2 regions of the Mucilaginibacter sp. NFX135 genome follow, and region 1 is predicted to be linked to the other one. Evidence: riboswitches for the same ligand, from Rfam matches in the RefSeq annotation. Region 1 holds a riboswitch; the other holds the start of a gene.
What was found. Region 1 has a riboswitch for cobalamin ahead of ACNURT_RS15435 (TonB-dependent receptor plug domain-containing protein). Riboswitches for the same ligand answer to the same signal wherever they lie in the genome.
Positions count from the first base shown of each region.

Region 2: linked by a shared signal. The riboswitch ahead of metE (5-methyltetrahydropteroyltriglutamate--homocysteine S-methyltransferase) and the one ahead of ACNURT_RS15435 (TonB-dependent receptor plug domain-containing protein) in region 1 are both predicted to bind cobalamin.

Region 1 is NZ_CP183412.1:3,669,815-3,673,236, forward strand. Features, by position in the region: gene ACNURT_RS15435 (TonB-dependent receptor plug domain-containing protein) at 1-1,589, opposite strand, end outside; cobalamin riboswitch at 1,709-1,906, opposite strand; gene ACNURT_RS15440 (serine hydrolase) at 1,954-3,213, shown strand; gene ACNURT_RS15445 (SRPBCC family protein) at 3,279-3,422, shown strand, end outside.
Region 2 is NZ_CP183412.1:2,300,802-2,304,223, reverse strand. Features, by position in the region: gene metE (5-methyltetrahydropteroyltriglutamate--homocysteine S-methyltransferase) at 1-1,305, opposite strand, end outside; cobalamin riboswitch at 1,471-1,674, opposite strand; gene ACNURT_RS09950 (2Fe-2S iron-sulfur cluster-binding protein) at 1,832-2,113, shown strand; gene ACNURT_RS09945 (winged helix-turn-helix transcriptional regulator) at 2,240-2,419, shown strand; gene ACNURT_RS09940 (hypothetical protein) at 2,468-2,590, shown strand; gene katG (catalase/peroxidase HPI) at 2,751-3,422, shown strand, end outside.

The sequences.
Region 1 (3,422 bases):
TTTAAACCAACGTCAAGACCTTTGATATCAACCGTGCCCAAATTTTGTATAGAGCCATTATAAGCGTCTTTAGGTATAAACACGATCTTATTGGTTACATGATTGTAATAGGCATCTGCGGTAAGGGTTATATAGCTTAAAAAGCCATTCAAAGCTTTACCGTACGTTGCGCCCGCGTCAAACTGTTTGGTAAATTCAGGCTTTAAGTTTGGATTCCCGACCCCACCATAGTACAGGTCATTAAAGGTTGGGTTACGAAATATAGATTTATAATAAACCCGCAACTGAAAATTAGGGCTCTGAAAAGGCCGCAAAGTAGCCATTAGCGTAGGCGAATAAATATTTCGTTTAGGTGCCGGGCGACCGTTTTTCACTGTTTCGGAGATATTACTATTCAATAAACTTCCCTGCAAGCTCAATTTCCCCAAGGTGATGTTAGAGGCTAATACATTTAGAAAAGTAAGCCTTGTGGGATACGAAAAACTTGGAAGATCGGCATTGATGTTATTAACCGCGAAATCCAAAGCATAAGAAATCTCCCAGTTAGATGTAAGATGATAAGCCAGCGCAGCAGATTGGTAAAACTCCCGTTGTCTGAAGTGCTGATCCAATTTTCCTGCTTCATTTAAAAAATCAGGATCAAGATAGTGGAGCTGGCCTTGAGATACTTTAGTATTTAACAATAAATGAAAGCCATCGCTCCAAATATGCTCATAACCAGCCTGTGTAAAAAAATCACGGTTCCAGAGCCGGCTTCTTGAAATTGATGCATTATAGAGGATCACCGCACCTGGAAGTCCGCGGTCGGAATTATAATAATTAATATGCAAATTGAATTTATTACTATCGCTTTTGGCCCAATACAAAGCTCCGTCTACTTGCTGAGCGCTAATATCTCCATTGTTACGTGTACGCACGGAATCGCCGCCGCCCCCCACGGCATTATATTTATAACGTCCGTTAGCATTTTCAAGATAACCGTTCATAATAAACGACCAACGCTCATTGATTCGTTGCTGCCACTGTAAATACGGATTTACCAAGCCGAAAGAACCTGTTTTTATACCAGCAGTAAACTGATACGTTTTATTTGCACTTAAAGAAGGTTGTACAGTTTTTATCGCAAGGATGCTTGCGGAAGCAAATGAACGCGCCGGCATACAAATAGTAGTTGGCTGACCATTGTATAATATAATTTGCTGCACATTGTTCAAATTTAGCTTACTCAGGTCAATCTGGCCATTTTCAGCATCGTTGATCTGGATCCCATCGTATAAAACTGCTGTATGATTGGCGCTCAACCCTCGTACAGAAACTGTTTTTAAACCGCCGATGCCACCATAATCTTTCAAAATAACACCACTAAAGTTCCGGATGGCATCGGCAATATTAAATGCGCTGTAACGCACAAAATCATTTGCTGATATCTGCTGAGATGGTGTAATGGTTTGTATTTGAGGTATGATAAAACTGTTTACATTCACCTCTTTCAGTTTTTTGGAAGTATCAGCCTGGGCTAATACCCTATTAGGTAAAGCCAATAAAAAACCAGTCAGTACAACTAATAAAAGTTGAAAGCTAATTTTCAAATCACATGTATTTCTTGGCATTTTTCCTTCGCAACAACTATGCAATAGGGCGACACAAAGTTTGAACAGAAACCACGACAAAGGGATTTCACATTCAAGCTTCAATCCCCGAAAGCTATGAATAATATAAGTGCCTGGGCAGGTATTCTGACTTACTCCCCAAGTTGCCCTGCCTTCCCGCCCCTTTTTCATTTCAAGGACAGTGACAATTAGAATGGGCAATGGTTAAAGAGCTTACAGCTGCGGGACAGTTACGGATTCATCACCGTATTCCCTTTTAATTCTTTTATTAAGAAACCTAAAGCGCAACAAAAGTAGGATAAGTATTAACAACTACAAAGTAACAATCTGTATATTTATAATAATGAAATTGTACGCTACGCTTCTGTTATTCATAATCACTGTTACACCTTGCCTTGCCCAGCAACCTGATACCATTTTTTTAAAAGGGCTTTTACAGGGTCACCCGGAGCTATTTAGTGGAATACTGAACCATCCTACCCAAAATGAGGTGCAAATATTGTATACACAGATCGATCGGGATAAAAACAACATACCCCATTTTAAATCATATAGTTACCGCCTGAATGCTCAACATTATTTTTATCCTGCAAGCACAGTTAAACTGCCAACTGCCATTTTCGCGCTCGAAAAACTGCATGAACTGCACATTAAAGGATTAACCCCAAGATCAGTCATTATCACCGACAGCGCCTTTACCAAACAAACCAGGGTAAAAATCGATACTTCATCAGCAAATGGATTGCCCAGCATAGAGAATTATATCAAAAAAATATTACTGGTGAGTGATAATGACGCTTTCAATCGCCTATATGAATTTGTTGGCCGCGAAGAGATCAATCGTAAATTAAAAAAATACCAATTGTATCATACCCGTATTGTAGGCCGCCTTTCTGTAGGCGATGCCGGAGAAAACACCCGGCACACTAACCCTATCACTTTTTACAACGGAAACAAAGTAGTTTATCATAAAAATGCGCTATATGATAGCTTGAATTACCCCATGCACCTGGATAATATGATTATGGGTAAGGCCTATCTCGATAGTAGTGACCGCCTGGTTAATAAGCCTTTTAACCTAAGTGAAAAAAATGTATACTCCATTGCCGACCAGCAACAGGTTTTAAAAAGATTACTTTTCCCACTGACATTTCCAGCAGATCAGCGGTACAACCTTACTTTTGCTGATTACGCTTTTATATACCGTTACATGAGTACATTCCCTACCGAAAATACAAAACCAACCTACAATCGGCCAGAATATTTCCCGGCATACTGCAAGTTTTTATATTATGGTGGCGACAGTACCGCTGTAATTGAGCCTAACATCAGGATATTTAATAAAGTAGGTGACAGCTATGGGTATGATATTGATAACGCCTACATTGTTGATTTTAAAAATAATGTAGAGTTTTTACTCACCGCGGTGGTACAATCAAATGAGGATGGGGTTTACAACGATAATAAATATGAATACACTACGGTTTGCCTGCCATTTTTAAAAAACCTGGGTCGTGTTATATATCAGTATGAATTGAAAAGGCCCAAAAAGTATCAACCTGATTTAACTCAATTTAAATTTAATTACGCTCCGGTAAAATAACTTCATTTAAAAAAAACTTAGCTTAGGGTATACTGTTTAAATTCTACAATCATTTAAACAATACTATGGCAACTACAATTGTAAAATATACCGATAATTTCCCTGTGCTTTATGGAGATGACCGTGTAAACCTGAAATGGCCTGAAAGATACACATCTATCATCGGCGGTGTAAAATTGGGTTTATCTGGCTTTAAAAATCTATTCTCC
Region 2 (3,422 bases), 1.4 Mb from region 1:
AGGGTACAGGGGTAGCTTAAAACGCTGCTGTTGTATTTTTTGGCGATCACTGAACGGACTGTCCCGGCGTGCGTCGGCATCAGTGATAGCGGCTGTGCGTTGTTTAACCTCCTGCTTATGGATCAGTTTTGACAGGTTACGACTGCTGATAGCCTGAATATTGGCCTGCAGCATATCGTTATTACCTTCGATGATCTGAGCCAGCTCGTTCACCTCGTTCAGCTTCTGTTTGGCAAAGGCCATCCAATTTTTGATTTCGGTGTTGATGGTGGTTTCCAGGTCGAGGTCAAACGGGGTATGCAGCAGGGAGCAGCTTGGCGCTACCATCACCCTGTCTTTACCCAATACCGTAATAGCTTTTTTAATGTGCGATATGGATTTGATGTAATCGTTTTTCCAGATATTGCGGCCGTCAATCACACCTAATGACAGGCTCAGTTTTTCGGGAAGCAGGGTAAGTACTTCGTCCAGTTGCTGCGGGGCGCGCACCAGGTCGATATGCAACGCACTTACCGGCAGGTTTACCGCCAGCTGGGTATTATCTTTCAGGCTTTCAAAATAAGTAGTAAGCAATATTTTAATACCCGGAGTATTTTTGCTGATCTCGGCGTAGGCATACGCAAAAGCTTCTTTTTCCTGCTGAGTCAAATCAAGGGCAAGGAAAGGCTCATCCAGCTGTACCCAAACCGCGCCGTATTCTTTCAGGCGTTTCAATACTTCGATATAAACCGGTACCAGTTTTTTGATCAGGTCGATCTTGTTAAAACCCGCCTGTTTCTCTTTACCCAGTAACAGGTAACTTACCGGACCGATCAGCACCGGCTTGGGTGTGGTACCGGTATGTTGTTTGGCAAGCGTAAATTCATCAAATACCTTTTCAGAAAACAACCTGAACTGCTGGTTCTGTACAAACTCGGGTACAATGTAGTGGTAATTGGTATCAAACCATTTGGTCATTTCCATGGCGGTTACATCCAGGCCGTCTTTTTGATAACCGCGGGCCATGGCAAAATACAGGTCGATCTCGGCATTGGCCTTGTTCTGGGTTAAAACCGGGGTATAACGCTCTGGGATAACACCCAGCATGAGCGAAGTATCCAATACCTGGTCATAAAAGCTAAAATCGTTACAGGGAATAAGGTCGATACCGGCATCAACCTGGGTTTGCCAATGACTAATACGTAGTTTACGGGCAACGGCAAACAGCTCATCACGGGTGGATTGACCGGCCCAGTATACTTCACTGGCCTTTTTGAGTTCACGGAGGGCACCTACACGAGGATACCCGAGATTGTTTTTGAGCATACGCATAAAACTTTTTTGGTTAAACATTAAATGGAATTAATGCTCCTTACGGTTTTCGGTATGCTTTCGGGAAATGGTAATAAAAGGCAAAAGCACAGCCCACAGGCGATGATTGCCCATAGTGCTATTCTTTTTCTTTGACTACTGCTTCAAAACGCGAAAGCATTGTCTTTTATACAGTGGGGCAAGTATCCTGGCTTGTAACATTGCTGCCATCCTTCTCAACCGCCGGCTGGCGGTCAATGGACCTGGTAAAGGGCATCAATTTTTTATAGTTACTTACAGTTGCGCGACAGCCCGTGATTTGCACACGGTTCCTTATTAATCCCTGCCCGGTAAAGGCAGGAAACCACACTGCTGAAAAAAAGTAAAGAACTTTATTACAACAAATATAGGCTTTAATGCAACAGCTTGTTAAGATGCAATAGGAAATTGCCATAGGATAAGTTTTGGATGGGAGTAAAATTTGCATCAATTAGGTTAAATCACAAAATAGTTTTTCTTTTGAATAGTCATTTTCCCAAAGATGCCGGTAACAGAAAACACTATCCGATTCAAAGTAGCCTACCAGGGTCACATTACCGAGGTACAGACCTACCCTAACCAGTACTATAGCTTGATGACACTGATCTCCGATCAGCTGGCCATCCCTGGTTTTGGTTTATGCTGTGGCATGGGCAGCTGCGGCACCTGCCTGGTGCAGATCAGCAACGGCTATCATCATGGCGTTAAAAACGTACTGGCCTGCGCCGTAAGCGTTAATGATGAACTGGCCAACGCCCTTGTTACCATAGCAGGTGTGTTTTAAAGAATTTATCTAAGCTATAAAGAAGTTTGTCGTCCTGAGTATAAGAAAACAAAAAAGCAAGCCATCCTGGCGTGCCTTTCTTTCTACGTGTCTCATCGGGATAATTCTTACGCCGTTCGCTTAAAATTGCTGTCCTTTGATGTTGTTGATAAATATTCCGAAGATGTGTATCCAAAGAAAACCGAATACCGGCTTACCGATCTTGGTAAAAGCATCCTCCCCATTTTATCCCAAATTGATAAATGGGGAACAGAGCACTCAGCATTCGTAAAAGAAAAGCTTCAGGAATTAGATGAGGTACAATAATAATTATACTAAGAAACCAACATCCGCATAACCCGAACAGACGAATTTATGGCCTGCCGTAATAATAAATTACCGGCAAACATGGTTAACGCGCTGAAACAAGTACATGCCCGTTTGTTACAATACCGGGAACGGTTCTCAAAAGGTTGGGAATTGGTTGTTACCTTATGAACGATCATAGGTAAGTAGGTGTTTAGCAAGGTACTGTCCTCATAGATTTTACCTATTGATTATAGAATTAATCGATTGTGATTGTTGACTTCAATATCCTAATTTTATCATCGTCAGGAATACCTCTTGAAATTAAATCCGATACCATAAACTTATAAAAATGGAAAACGAATCAAATGACATCAGTAAATGCCCCTTTCATAATGGCAGCATGAAGAATAATGTTGGTGGCGGCGGCACCAGGAACCATAATTGGTGGCCCAATCAGTTAAAACTGAATATCCTCCGTCAGCACTCTTCGTTATCAAACCCCATGGGTGAAGACTTTAATTATGCCGAAGCCTTTAAAAGCCTCGACCTGGAAGCAGTGAAAAAAGACCTTCATGCCCTGATGACCGACTCTCAGGATTGGTGGCCGGCAGATTTTGGTCATTACGGTGGTTTGTTTATCCGTATGGCATGGCACAGTGCCGGAACCTATCGCGTAGGCGACGGGCGTGGAGGCGCTGGCGCTGGTCTGCAGCGTTTTGCACCATTGAACAGCTGGCCCGATAATGTGAGCCTGGATAAAGCCCGCAGGTTGCTTTGGCCTATCAAACAAAAATATGGCCGCAAAATTTCATGGGCCGATCTGTTGATCCTGACTGGCAATATAGCGCTGGAATCAATGGGCTTTAAAACTTTTGGCTTTGCCGGTGGTCGTGAAGACGCATGGGAGGCAGATGAATCAGTATACTGGGGTGCCGAAACTACCTGGCTGGGCGGCGACCTGCGCTATGCACATGGTTCTCCTGGCGTACAGGAAGGTCATGGCGTGTTGGTGACAGACGAG